3 regions of the Neptuniibacter sp. 2_MG-2023 genome follow, and region 1 is predicted to be linked to each of the others. Evidence: predicted binding sites of a transcription regulator. Region 1 holds the regulator's gene; each other region holds the start of a gene.
What was found. Region 1 encodes sigma-54, which starts transcription at its own class of promoters, with help from an activator protein. Its sites were predicted from a motif close to TGGCACNNNNNTTGCTNT; they were not measured.
Positions count from the first base shown of each region.

Region 2: a site for sigma-54 is predicted at 2,086-2,103, ahead of Q4486_RS14210 (P-II family nitrogen regulator). Genes of this name have one in related genera too.
Region 3: a site for sigma-54 is predicted at 3,328-3,345, ahead of Q4486_RS04995 (ammonium transporter). Genes of this name have one in related genera too.

Region 1 is NZ_JAUOQC010000007.1:34,342-39,278, reverse strand. Features, by position in the region: gene Q4486_RS08425 (HAD family hydrolase) at 1-361, shown strand, start outside; gene lptC (LPS export ABC transporter periplasmic protein LptC) at 362-934, shown strand; gene lptA (lipopolysaccharide transport periplasmic protein LptA) at 918-1,448, shown strand; gene lptB (LPS export ABC transporter ATP-binding protein) at 1,453-2,178, shown strand; gene Q4486_RS08405 (RNA polymerase factor sigma-54) at 2,235-3,743, shown strand; gene raiA (ribosome-associated translation inhibitor RaiA) at 3,793-4,083, shown strand; gene ptsN (PTS IIA-like nitrogen regulatory protein PtsN) at 4,105-4,563, shown strand; gene rapZ (RNase adapter RapZ) at 4,572-4,937, shown strand, end outside.
Region 2 is NZ_JAUOQC010000017.1:42,074-47,010, forward strand. Features, by position in the region: gene glnK (P-II family nitrogen regulator) at 1-171, opposite strand, end outside; gene Q4486_RS14205 (ammonium transporter) at 369-1,625, opposite strand; gene Q4486_RS14210 (P-II family nitrogen regulator) at 1,662-2,000, opposite strand; gene Q4486_RS14215 (accessory factor UbiK family protein) at 2,303-2,560, shown strand; gene Q4486_RS14220 (diguanylate cyclase) at 2,636-4,282, shown strand; gene Q4486_RS14225 (YifB family Mg chelatase-like AAA ATPase) at 4,381-4,937, shown strand, end outside.
Region 3 is NZ_JAUOQC010000003.1:247,903-252,839, reverse strand. Features, by position in the region: gene Q4486_RS05010 (quinone-dependent dihydroorotate dehydrogenase) at 1-579, shown strand, start outside; gene rmf (ribosome modulation factor) at 639-845, opposite strand; gene rlmKL (bifunctional 23S rRNA (guanine(2069)-N(7))-methyltransferase RlmK/23S rRNA (guanine(2445)-N(2))-methyltransferase RlmL) at 1,155-3,299, shown strand; gene Q4486_RS04995 (ammonium transporter) at 3,547-4,755, shown strand.

The sequences.
Region 1 (4,937 bases):
TATCGAGACCGCTATTATTACCGGTCGGCGCTCGCCCCAAGTTGAATTACGCAGCCAATCCTTAGGTATCAATTACCTTAAACAAGGCCGAGAAGATAAACTGATTGCTCTCAACGAAATCTGGGATAAAACAGCTCATAACGCATCAACCACCGCCTATATAGGTGATGACTTCCCTGATCTTTCAGCCATTATCCAATGTGCTTTTGGTGCGACCGTTCCTAATGGTCACCCTTTCGTTAAAAAACACGCAGACTGGTGTACATCCCGTCAGGGAGGCGAAGGCGCTGGGCGTGAATTTTGCGAGCATATCCTTGAAGCACAAGGAAAATTGGATCAACTTAAACAGATGTATTTATAAATGTTAGATCTAAGCAATAAGATAAGAGTGGCACTCGCTGCTATTATTTTAATACCTGTATTACTTTATTGGGGCTTTGCATCTTCCCCAAATGAGGGACCACGCACCAACAACTCCCTGCTGCACGGAATAGATTATTTTGTCGAAGAAGCAACCATCAAAGAGTGGAATAGCGAAGGCAAACTTTCAAGAGTGCTAAATACAGCCAAGTTAGAGCACTACCCTAACCTGAGCCTAAGCACACTAGATCATCCTGAGAGTATTAGCGTTAGAAATGATGGATCTAAAGTTAAACTTACATCAAACACAGGCACGGTTTTAGATGATAATAATCAAACAAACCTTGCAGGAAATGTCATAGTTAATGATAATCCTGATTCTATATCAGCAACCATACTTAACACTGAGCAACTGACAATCTATCCTGATAAAGATTATGCAGAAACTGATGAGCCCGTTAAGATCACATCACAACAAAGCATACTTGAAGGCGTAGGTATGGATATTGACTTCAATAATCGAGTTCTTAACTTACACTCTAGGGTAGAAGGGACCCATGACAATGCAAAATAAGCGTTATAATCTAGCCTTCATTCTTTTGGCTGTTGCAGTGTCGAATGCGTACGCCCTTCCTGACGACCAAGAACAGCCGATTTACATTACGGCAGATACTGCACAAATTGATGACAAAACAGGCATAACCACCTACAAAGGCAACGTCATTATCAAACAAGGCTCACTTCTCATTGAAGGAGAGCATGTTGATATGTATCGTGGTGAAGAGGGAGTTGAAAAACTTATTGCCAAAGGAAGCCTTGCACATTTCAGACAACTTCCAAGGAAAGGAGATCCATACAGCGACGCTTGGGGCAAGCACTTACTTTATCAGGTAGATGATCAAAAACTCACTATTACCGAAGAAGCTAAAGTCGTCCAAGCAGAAGACACTTTTACTGGAAACAAGATCGTTTATGATCTAGATAAGTCGATTGTGAACGCATTTGGTGGCACAAGCAAAGACGAAACAGGTGAGCCAGGACGTATAAATATGGTCATTCAACCTAAAAAGAAAACTAAGGCCAACTAACCCTATGAGCTTATTAGAGGCCAAAAATCTTGCCAAACGCTATAAAGGCAGGGAAGTTGTTAAAGACGTTTCACTACAGATAAAGAATGGTGAGATCGTTGGCCTTTTAGGCCCCAACGGCGCGGGGAAAACCACTTGCTTTTACATGATTGTTGGTCTGGTTCAAGCCGATAATGGCGCCGTTAAAATCAAAGGGCAGGATATCAGCGCACTACCTATGCATGGCCGTGCTCAGCAAGGTATAGGCTACCTTCCCCAAGAGGCTTCTATATTTAGAAAACTGTCTGTGAAGGACAATCTACTTGCGATTTTAGAAACAAGAAAAGACTTAGATAAACACGCTGCCCAGTTAAAAATGGAAGAGTTGCTTGAAGAATTCCATATCACACACATAAAAGACAGTATGGGCATGAGTCTTTCTGGTGGAGAACGTAGACGTGTAGAAATTGCACGGGCATTAGCAACCGAACCCGAATTTATTCTATTAGATGAACCTTTTGCAGGTGTCGATCCTATCTCAGTGAATGACATAAAGCAGACCATTCGCCACCTTCAATCAAGGGGCATTGGTATATTAATTACTGATCATAATGTGAGAGAAACCTTAGATATATGCGAAACAGCTTATATTGTTAGTGAAGGTACAATCCTTGCTAACGGCTCACCAGCCGATATTATGGCAAACGAAGCAGTAAGAAATGCTTATCTGGGCGACCAGTTCACACTTTAAGCATATACTTAGCTATAAATGAATTATGTAGTTTCAGGAGTTTGTCCCTTAGTATTATGAAACAAGCGCTTCATCTAAAAATTGGGCAACAGCTCACAATGACCCCACAACTACAGCAAGCAATTCGCTTACTGCAGTTGTCTACGCTTGATCTTCAGCAAGAGATTCAAGAAGCATTAGAGAGTAATCCTATGCTTGATGTCTCTGAGGACGAACACGCCTCGGCTTCCGAAACTCAAGAGAGTAATTCACAGGCACCAGAGACAGAATCTGAAGCTACAGCCACCGCGACAGCCGAAGCCGAGCTTGACGACAATATTACAACTGAAGACAACTGGAATGAGAAAATACCAGAAGAGCTCTCAACCGATAGTAACTGGGAAGACACATTCCAATCATCAGGCCCAAATCTAAGTCAAAGCAAAGAAGATTTTGACTCTTTCGAATCTAATGACACTGCAGAAGAAACACTGCAAGACCACCTTCATTGGCAATTAAACCTTACCCCAATGAGTGATATTGATCGCCTTATTGCAACGAACATTATTGACGGCATCAATCCTGATGGTTATTTAACCATCACTCTGGATGAGATCTTAGATCATTTCCATGCGCAAACAGGTGAGCAGTTTGAAGAAGTAGAACTGGATGAGATTGAAGCCGTCTTGCACCGCATACAACAATTTGATCCAGCAGGTGTTGCCTGCCGTGACCTCAGCGAGTGTTTAAGCATACAGTTACAACAACTGCCGCCTGAGACACTTTGGAAAAATGAAGCGATCAAAGTTGCACAACAATACATTAAGCTACTCGGTGCTCACGATTACCGTCAATTGATGAGAAAAACACGCTTAAAAGAACCTCAACTGCAGCAAGTTATACAGCTGATTCAAGGCCTAAATCCAAAACCTGGCGCCTCAATCAGCAGCAGTACCGCTGAATATGTTATTCCAGACGTTCTTGTTACAAAACAGCAAGGTGAATGGCGCGTTCACCTCAACCCAGAAGTTTCCCCTAAGCTACGTATCAACTCAGGTTACGCAGGTTTAGTAAAACGGGCCGATAATAGCTCTGATAACACCTACCTAAAAAACCACCTGCAAGAAGCACGATGGTTTATTAAAAGTTTACAAAGCCGCAACGAAACCTTATTAAAAGTGTCAAACGAGATAGTAAAACGACAAATTGGCTTTCTGGAACATGGCGAAGAAGGCATGAAGCCAATGGTGCTTCATGACATTGCTGAAGCCGTAGAAATGCATGAATCCACTATCTCTCGAGTGACCACACAAAAGTTTATGCACACACACCGTGGAATATTTGAACTAAAATACTTCTTCTCGAGTCATGTAAGTACAGCAACAGGGGGCGCAGCGTCCTCAACCGCTATTAGAGCGCTTATCAAAAAGATGGTGGCCGCTGAAAATAATGCTAAACCATTAAGCGACAACAAAATTGCACAATTTCTTGATGAACAAGGCTTTAAAGTTGCTAGACGTACGATTGCGAAATATCGCGAAGCGATGGGTATTCCACCGTCGAATGAAAGAAAGCGTTTAGTTTAATAAAAGAGTGGCAAGAGTAGTATGTCACTGCAATAAATAGGAGAAACCTATGCAGATCAACATTACTGGACACCATGTAGAATTAACTGAATCAATGAATGATTATGTGCTCTCGAAACTACAAAAGATTGAGCGTCATTTTGATAACATCACCAATGTGCAAGTCACACTCAGCGTAGATAAACAACGCCAGAAAGCTGAGGCAGAGATGCACTTAGCGGGTGCCCAGCTCTTTGCTACACATGAACACGAAGATATGTATGCTGCAATTGATGGCCTTACTGACAAGTTAGATAGACAAGTCATTAAGCATAAAGAAAAAACTAAAACTCACAAATAACCGGTCTGTATCCAAAAAATTATGTTGCTTCATGAACTATTAACCCCCTCAAGCGTCCTTTGTGGCCTTGAGGGTGGCAGTAAAAAGCGGATTCTGGAAAATGCTGCTGAAATAATATCGGAGCAACATCCCGATATGAGTTCATCATCAGTATTTAACGGACTTCATTCGCGCGAAAAACTTGGCAGTACAGGCATAGGCGATGGGATTGCCATTCCACATTGCAGGCTGGCAGAATGCACTGAAGCTAAAGGCTATCTAGTCAAACTAGATACACCTATAGACTTTGATGCTATCGATGGTAAACCCGTTGATCTTCTATTTATTTTGATTGTTCCTGAAGACTCAACATCTGAGCACTTAGCTACACTAGCCTCAGTTGCAGAGCTCTTTAGCCAAGAAGAAGCCAGAAACAAACTAAGAGAAAGCCAAGACAGTCATTCTCTGTATGAGACTTTATGTAAGTTGAGTGCTGCCTAGGAGTTAAAATGAAGCTTGTTGTGATTAGTGGTCGTTCCGGCTCAGGAAAAAGTACAGCATTACAAGCTTTAGAAGATATTGGCTTCTACTGTATAGACAATTTGCCGGCTCTCTTACTACCAGACCTTGTCCAACAGATGAGTAGTGACCCGAGTCACCCTGACCAGATAGCGGTCAGTATTGATGCGCGCAATTTGCTCAGTAACTTAGCCAAATTTCCAGATATTTTAAATCAACTTCGCCAAGATCATTGGGCTGAATATGAAGTTATTTTTTTAGATTCATCGGAAGCCACCTTACTCAAACGTTATAGTTCAACCCGACGTAAACACCCTCTTTCAGATACCCATAAGAATCTACAACAATCAATTGAG
Region 2 (4,937 bases), on a different contig from region 1:
TGGTAGGAAGTCTACTACGTACTCTGCGCCACGATAGAGTTCAGTGTGGCCTTTCTGACGGCCAAAGCCTTTAACTTCTGTAACGGTAACGCCTTGAATACCAATATCAGAAAGAGCTTCACGTACATCATCAAGTTTAAATGGTTTAATCACCGCCGTGACCAGTTTCATTATGCGATTCCTCAGTTTGTACCTGCGTTAAGTGTTTAGCTCAACACTTAGCAGTTTTAACTACAGTGAACTATGGGGATAAGTATACCTAGAAAAATGCAGAGTGGTATATCAGATTTACAGGAGGGGGTTCAAAAGCGCTTGTTAATAATACAAAAAAAGGGTGCCGAAGCACCCCTTTTCAATCTAGAGATAGATTACTTAGCAGATGTAAACTCTGGGTATGCTTCCATACCACATTCAGAGATATCTACACCTTCGTACTCTTCTTCTTCAGTTACACGTACACCGATAACCGCTTTAATTACAAACCAAGTAACCAAGCTTGTTCCGAATACCCAACCGAAGATAGTTAGTGCACCAATGATCTGGCCAGAGAACGCAGCACCATCGTTAGTTAGTGGTACTAGTAGAAGACCTAGAAGACCTACAACACCGTGTACAGAGATTGCACCGACTGGGTCATCAATCTTCATTTTATCAAGTGTTAGGATACTGAATACTACTAATACACCACCCATCGCACCGAACAATGTAGCTTGTAGTGCAGAAGGAGTTGATGGTTCAGCAGTGATAGCAACTAGACCTGCTAGCGCACCGTTAAGTGCCATTGTTAGATCCGCTTTACCAAACAGTAGGCGAGCAACAATTAGCGCAGCAACAACACCGCCGGCAGCAGCTGCGTTAGTGTTCATGAACACAACAGCAACAGCGTTTGAGTTTTCAACGTCGGATGTAGCAAGTACAGAACCACCGTTGAAACCGAACCAACCCAACCACAAGATGAATGTACCTAGTGTAGCTAGAGGAAGGTTGGCACCAGGGATAGCGTTAACGCCACCTTCTTTAGTGTATTTGCCTTTACGAGCACCAAGAACCAGAACACCAGCAAGAGCTGCAGCAGCACCAGCCATGTGAACGATACCAGAACCTGCGAAGTCAGAGAAACCTAGATCGCCAAGCGTGTACATGCCGAATACAGCATTGCCACCCCAAGTCCAAGAACCTTCCATTGGATAGATGAAACCAGTCATTACGATAGCGAAAGCAAGGAAAGCCCAAAGCTTCATACGCTCAGCAACGGCACCAGAAACGATAGACATTGCAGTCGCTACGAATACCACTTGGAAGAAGAAGTCAGCTGATGGAGCGTAAGTAGCAGGTTCTTCAGCGCCAGTGAATCCATCACCAGTAATACCTGAAAGTAGGTAGTCACCACCGTACATGATTGCGTAACCGCAAACTAAGTACATGATGCATGACACCGCGTATAACGCGACGTTTTTAGTTAGAATTTCTGTGGTGTTTTTAGCACGTACTAGGCCAGATTCCAGCATAGCAAAGCCAGCAGCCATCCACATGACCAATGCACCACATACTAAGAAATAGAAAGTATCTAGGGCATACTTCAGCTGAGTTACATCAGCAGCTGTTGAATTTAAAAGTTCTTCCATTGGTTGGTTCCTCCAGAAGCAATCGTAAGTCTATGTTTAAAGCGCTTCAGTGCCGGTTTCACCGGTACGGATACGCACTACTTGTTCAATAGAAGTAACGAAAATCTTACCGTCACCTATTTTGCCGGTTTGAGCGGCTGAACTGATCGCTTCTACGACCTGATCTACTATGTCGCTGGACACAGCCGCATCTACACGTACTTTAGGTAGAAAATCGACTACATATTCAGCGCCACGATATAGCTCTGTGTGACCTTTTTGACGTCCAAAGCCTTTTACTTCTGTAACGGTGATGCCTTGAACACCGATTTCAGAAAGAGCTTCACGGACATCATCCAGTTTGAATGGTTTGATGACAGCGGAGACCATCTTCATTTTGTTATCCCCCATAAATACTAAATTCAATACAAAATACTTAAATTGCTAAGTAAACAGTTAATTACCAATTCTTGCCCTGACTATAGCGAAGGATGTGCCATGTTTTAAAAGTTGTTTAATATCAATCGGTTATCTGGTTTGTTTTGTCTTTGGTTGATTTTTGTGCGATATTTTAGGGCGGTTGTTTGAGTGCTATTTTTGTAGATGCACCATAATGGTGCCGTTGTTTGAGAGGCTGGTTTGTTATGGGTTTATTGCTATAGTTGGAGTCGTGTTTTATCTGATTTTAGAGGTACAAAATGATCAAGCCACATTTAATTGAAGGCTTAGCAGAACAGTTTTCTCAGTTATTCTCTGGTGAAGCGAAAGTGCTAGACCAAGAAAACGTTAAGGCGCAGGTGAAATCCCTACTACAAGGTACGTTTGATCGATTGGATATTGTCAGTAGAGAAGAGTTTGATGCGCAAAAAGCGGTTTTGTTGCGGACGAGAGAAAAAGTTGAAGCATTAGAATTGCAGTTAAAGGCGTTAGACGAAACCTTACAGAAAAAGCCGTAGTCTTAAATAGAAAAGTTAAGCCGTTTTACATGTTATCTCATTTACATTTAACCCAGACGGGGTTGGTTTTTTATAATGAAAGATTTTGAGCAGCAGTTGTTTCTATGTTCTCCTCAGGCTGTGATTGTGACGGATAGGGATAATAATATTATTCGGGTGAACCCTGCCTTCCAGCAAATTTCCGGTTATAGCTTTGATGAGGTTGTGGGTCAGAAACCGAGCGTCTTAGGTGCGGGTAATTTATCAGATACGAGCTACGAGCAAGCTTGGCTTGATCTTAATGATACTCATGTATGGCAGGGTGAACTGTTCAATAGGCATAAAAATGGTTCTGTTTATCCCGCTTGGTTTAATGTGATAAAGATAACCAATAACGACAATGAGTTTGTTGGTTATATTGCTCAATTTTTTAATATGAGTCAGCTAAAAACTAGCGCTGAAGCGCCGTCACAAATTCCTCAATATGATGAGCTTACACGTCTACTTAATTGGGAGATGTTTCAAAGCATACTGGATAAGCGACTGGAAAAATCTAAAGCAGATAATGAACAGCTGGCTGTAATGCTGGTTGATTTGGACCGTTTTAAATGGATTAACGATAATTTAGGGCGCGATGTTGGCGACAATTTGTTGCAGGAGGTCGCACGTAGATTAGGCTCAGTGGTACGTGATGAAGATGCATTAGCACGCTTAAGTAGTGATGAGTTCGTGATGATGCTACCGGCTGTTGATGGTATGGATGCGGCTGTTAAAGTGGCACAAAGGGTTGTTGAGCAGCTATCCCATGGTGTGTTTGTTGACCATCGAGAGATTTTTATTAGTGGTAGTGTAGGTATATCACTCTATCCCGAACATGCAGAGCGGGGTAAAGATCTGGTTAAAAAAGCAGATGTTGCGATGTATGCGGCTAAGCAGGGTGGGCGGAACACATTTAGAGCCTATAGTGCATTAATGGAGAGAAGCAAAGGCCCTCAGATTCTCCGAGAGGAGGATCTGGTGACTGCGCTTGTCAGCCATGAAATCCAGATGACCTATCTGCCTATTTACAGTATTTATAGTCATCGAGTTGTGGCTGTACATGCAAGGCCTAGTTGGATTCATCCTGAGTTAGGCTTAGTGCCATTTTCTGAATTTTCAGCACTGTTGGAACATTCAGATTCCATCGAACAATTTGAGCATTGGATCGATTCAGAACTGCGCTCTTTAGATGTAGTTTGGGAGCGTTTCCCTAGCCTTCGTTTTATCTCTTTTCGCATTGAATCTCAGCAGCTATCGAGCAAAGAAAGTATTCAGCGTTGGGTTAATCAGTTAAGCCAATATCAGCAAATAGGGCGGGTGATGATCGACGTGGATATTCAAACCGCGTTGGAAAAAGAGGGCGCCTTGTTTGATCTGTTGACTAGCGAAGCGCTTTTATCCATCAGCGGATTCGTTTGTGAGGCGCCGGTTCTGGAGAAAATACGTGATATAGATCCTGATTTTATTAAACTCGACGCAGGCCTAGTAACTATGATGAATAGTGATGAGGGGCGCCATAAAATTATTGATAACGTTTTAAAAATTGCGGATAAACTGGATATTGAAGTGTTGGCCGATGGTGTTAGCACTGAGGGGCAGCGAGGACAGTTATCAGAGCAAGGTTGTATGCTAATGCAGGGCCGTTATTTTGGTATGCCACTAACTTTGCAGCAGCTTCTTGAACATTTGGCTGTTGAGCATTAATCGGCCCTCCAATAATCATGGATAAGAAGGGCCCTTTTCAAGTTTCTGTTTAGCGGTTATCTTTAGTTTTTTCAATATTCTTCCAAGGATGGAAGCTTATGTCATTAGCGATTGTTTATACCCGTGCGCAGGTGGGAATTGATGCGCCCCTAGTTACTGTGGAAGTTCACCTCTCAGGTGGACTGCCTAGTTTCTCCATTGTTGGCTTGCCTGAAACTGCGGTTAAAGAGAGTCGAGAACGGGTCCGCAGTGCCTTAATAAATTCTGGATATGACTTTCCTCAACGTAGAATTACAGTAAATCTCGCGCCTGCAGATCTTCCTAAAGAGGGTGGGCGTTACGATCTTGCTGTCGCCATTGGTATTTTAGCTGCAAGTGGCCAAGTACCGGTGGAGCCCCTGAAGTCCCTAGAGCTGATTGGTGAACTCGCTCTTTCTGGTGAGCTCAGACCTGTTGCGGGTGTGCTGCCTGTAGCACTGGCTTGTCGTGGGGCTGGTCGGGGTTTGTTTCTTCCTTCTTCAAATGGAGATGATGCAACGCTTGCCTCAGGGTTGAGTGTTTATCCCGCTTCTCATCTGTTGGATGTTTGCGCCCATTTAAAAGCAGAGCAATTGATTAGCTGTGCGGTCGCTAGTCCCGGAGCGCATACATATAG
Region 3 (4,937 bases), on a different contig from region 1:
GATGCTAATGACGATTACCTTTATTGCTTACGTAAAGTTTATAGTCGAGCAAGTTATATAACCGTCAATGTTTCTTCGCCGAATACTCCAGGGTTACGGACACTGCAATACGGTGAGGCATTAAATAGTTTGTTAGATGCACTTAAATCTGAACAGGCAAAACTAGCGAAATTTCATGATCGTTATGTTCCTATCGCCGTTAAAATTGCACCGGATATGACTGATGAGGAGCTGGTTTTAGTTGCGGCATCCCTAAAGTCTTATGAAATTGATGGGGTAATAGCAACGAATACGACCTTATCCCGTGACGGTGTTGAAGGGCTGTTATACGCCGATGAAACCGGTGGTCTTTCTGGCGCGCCTTTGCGTAACAAATCTACAAAAGTGATCCGAACTCTCGCAAAAGAGCTAGATGGAGCGCTACCTATTATAGGTGTCGGTGGAATTACTGAAGGGTTTGATGCGGCAGAAAAGATAGAAGCGGGTGCAAGCCTAGTTCAAATATACAGTGGGTTTATCTACCGTGGGCCGAAGTTGGTCACTGAATCGGTTCGTGCAATAGAGCAGTTGTCTGCATAAGTTAGTAGATATAATCCCCAATGATGAGGCTCCCTATTAGGGAGCCTTTTTAAATAAGTTTAATGAAATGCTGGGTCGGCTTGTATTGCTGATACTCCATCCATGCCGCTCCAGTGAGCTTCTCGTCCTTGTCGCCAACCACTCATCCAGTGACTTCTAAGGTCTGATGTGTTGACCGGGCAGAGATCCCGAGATTTTCCACTTATGCCGGCTTGAAAGCCTCGATTGAAAAGTGTGTTACTACGATCACGTTTTTGTCTCTTCATGTAGTTGAGCCTCTCTTGATGTTTTAGTTGTGAGAGCAGCGGTTCCTTGAGACATGGTATCCGCTTAAAATCTACCTAGCAGTTAATTAAAATCAGAAGGTAGGCTTCTATTGATAACGGAAAAAGCGTGTGAGCGTGATTGAAAATGCCTATTGAGTAGCTAGAATTAATAGTACAATTTATTACGTGGGTGCAAAAAAACCAGTGCATTCATCAAGTTAGTTAATGAATAAACATTTGTGACTTTCAATGATTTTTTTTCATTGTAATCGCAAGTTGAATGAAATACTTACAGAGTAAATGATTCCTATGAAACTGTTTTTGACATGCCCTAAAGGCCTTGAGTTGCTACTTGAGGAGGAGCTGCACCAACTCGGTGTTGAAGATACCAAGCAAACAGTGGCGGGTGTGCAGTGTCATGGTGATCTTGAAGATGCTTACCGTATATGTCTTTGGTCCCGTTTGGCTAACCGTGTGTTGATGCCTGTTTATCAAGGTGATGCTGAGACGACAGAGGATCTTTATGATGCGGTCCAGCAGGTTGACTGGTTGGATCATATGCGCAGTGAAGGTACCTTATTGATCGATTTTACGGGGCAGACTCGCGCTATTAATAATACCCACTTTGGTGCATTAAAGGTTAAAGATGCCATTGTGGATCAGATTCGTGATTTAACGGGCGCGCGCCCTAGTGTCGATAAGGTTGCTCCAGATCTACGTATTAACGTGCGTATGCACCGTGGCAAAGTGACGGTGGCGATTGATCTTTCAGGTGATAGTTTGCACCGTCGTGCCTATAGGTTGCAGGCGGGACAAGCACCGATGAAGGAGAACTTAGCGGCGGCTGTTTTGCTTCGAAGTGGTTGGCCTGCACGTATCGCTGATTTTGATCTCTTGTTAGACCCCATGTGTGGTTCAGGGACGTTGTTGATTGAAGCAGCAATGATGGCTGCTGATATTGCGCCGGGCTTGCAGCGTAAGCGTTATGGCTTTTCCCGCTGGACGGGTCATCAAAAAGGGATATGGGATGAGTTGGTTGCGGAAGCGAATGGGCGAAAAGCTAAGGGTTTATCTCAATTAGAGATCAGCTTAGTGGGCCGCGATGAGGATAAATCTGTATTAAGATCCGCCAGACAAAATGCGGAACGAGCTGGAGTTGCTGAATTTATCGATTTTGCGGCCTGTCGAGTGGAAGACCTTGAACGCGAACAGTTGCCTCAAGGGGTAGGGTTGTTAGTTACTAATCCGCCTTACGGGGAGCGCTTAGGTGAAACCCAGCAGTTAATGTTTCTCTATCGTCACTTGGGTGACAAGTTAAAAGAACAGTTTGCCGGTTGGACTGCCGCTATTTTCACGTCGAACCCTGATCTGTGTAAAGTGATGGGGATGCGTGCAGATAAACAATATAAGTTGTTTAATGGCGCGTTAGAAAGTCGCCTGTTTGTTTACCCAATCTCCGAGCATCGACCAGAGCAAAGGGTGCGTGAAGAGGAGGAAGTGGTGCCGTTGAGTGATGGTGCTCAAATGTTTGCAAATCGTTTATTAAAAAATAGAAAGCAGTTAGCTAAATGGGTTAAGAAAGAGCAGATAGAATGCTACCGGCTCTATGATGCGGATATGCCGGAATATTCGGTGGCGATCGATATTTATGGTGATGAGGTGCATGTTCAGGAATATGCTGCACCGAAAAAAATTGATCCAGTTAAAACCTTCTCACGATTACAGGAAGTGATGGCTGCGATTCCTGTTGCCTTAGATATCCCTGCCAATAAAGTGATTTTAAAGCAGCGTAAAAAGCAGCAAGGTTCAAATCAATATGAAAAACAGTCAGAGACTCATCGTTTTAAAGAGGTGAATGAGTACGGTTGTCGCTTATTAGTCAACCTACATGATTACCTTGATACGGGACTGTTTCTTGACCACCGCCCAATACGCTACCGTATCCAGCAAGAGTCAGCGGGTAAAGACGTTTTAAATCTGTTTTGTTATACCGGCACTGCTTCAGTGCATGCTGCAAAAGGGGGCGCAAAAACAACGACCAGTATTGATATGTCTGCGACCTATCTGAATTGGGCAAAACGTAATCTTGATCTTAACGGCTTTGATCAGGACGCGAATCAACAGGTACAAGGTGATTGCCTTAAGTGGTTGCGAATGCAGCGTCAGCCTGCTTATGATCTGATTTTTATGGATCCTCCGACGTTTTCAAATTCAAAGCGTATGGAAGGAGTGCTTGATGTACAGCGAGATCATGTGGATATGGTTGATGCTGCAATGCGGTTATTGCGTAAAGAGGGTGTATTGTACTTTTCCAATAATTATAGACGCTTCAAAATAGATCACGAGGCGTTAAGTGATTATGTTGTTGAAGATATAACTTACAGTACTTTAGATCCGGATTTTAAACGAAATCAGCGTATACATAGCTGTTTTAGAATTACTCATAAGCTATAAGCTGTTTTTTAGTGCAGCTTATCCTGTTTGGCATACTTAATGCTTTTAAATGGTGCATAGAAGCGTTGATTAATTGATGGTGAATTAGCTGGATTCCCTGTGAAATAGGGGTTTTTAGCTTCTTTTGTCATAAATTATATTCAATTAAAAGTATAAAAAAATGCTGATTTTGCATTGCATTGGTGCCAACTATTTTTTGGCGCACAAGTGCAGTGCATTTTGCCGAATAAAAAACAGGAGACTGTCAGTGGAAAACGTCAATAGCGCTGTAGAGACGCTAGTCCAAAGTTCGAATACCTTATTTATCTTAATGGGAGCCATCATGGTATTTGCCATGCATGCAGGCTTTGCTTTTTTGGAGGTAGGTACGGTTCGTCATAAAAACCAAGTCAATGCGCTTGTGAAAATTTTGACCGACTTTGGTTTTTCTGCAATGGCTTACTTTTTTGTAGGTTACTGGGTTGCTTATGGTGTTACATTTTTTTCACCTGCGGCGGAATTGGCAAGCAATAATGGTTATGAGTTAGTTAAGTTTTTCTTTTTAATGACATTTGCCGCAGCAATTCCAGCAATTGTTTCTGGTGGTATTGCTGAGCGTGCTAAGTTCTGGCCCTTTCTGTTAGCGTCTTCATTGATCGTAGCCTTTATATACCCTTTCTTTGAGGGGATTATTTGGAATGGTAACTTTGGTTTTCAAGCGTGGTTGGAAGAAAACTTTGGGGCAGGATTTCATGATTTTGCAGGATCGGTTGTAGTGCATGGTATGGGTGGTTGGTTAGCACTTGTTGCTGTGGTGATGCTAGGTATCCGTAATGGGCGTTACAAAGGCGGGCGTTTAGTGGCTTTTCCACCATCCAATATTCCCTTTTTGGCCTTAGGTTCTTGGATCTTATGTATTGGCTGGTTTGGATTTAACGTTATGTCTGCACAAACTATGGATGGTATTTCTGGCTTAGTTGCTGTGAACACGCTGATGGCAATGGTAGGCGGAATTATTACAGCGTTGATTTTTGGTAAAAATGACCCGGGTTTTATTCATAATGGACCGTTGGCCGGTTTGGTTGCTGTGTGTGCAGGGTCTGATGTTATGCATCCTATGGGGTCCTTAGTTGTTGGTGCAGTCGCCGGTGCTATTTTTGTTGTCTTGTTTACGATTCAACAGAATAAATGGAAAATTGATGATGTTTTAGGTGTGTGGCCTCTTCATGGTGTGTGTGGTGCTTGGGGTGGTATTGCTGCAGGTATCTTTGGTTCGGAAATGTTTGGTGGGTTGGGCGGTGTTAGTCTGACCTCTCAATTAATTGGTACGGGCGCTGGTATTATTGTCGCTGTTGTTGGGGGTATTGTTGTCTATGGTGTTGTTAAGTTCTTAGTTGGCCTTCGTTTGACGCAAGAGGAAGAGTATAACGGTGCTGATTTAACTATTCATAAAATTGAATCAACCTGTGAGAGTTAACAATTTTAGTCATAGCCGATGTATCAGTTGTTATTCCTATGCATGGGGTTTTTAGATACAAATAAGCCATATTAAATAGTAAGTTAAAAAAAGCTGAGCTCTGCTCGGCTTTTTTTATGCTTAGCTTTTTGTGATTTTAGCTCTTGTGACAATGTTATATAGGTGTTGCCAAAAATAGATAA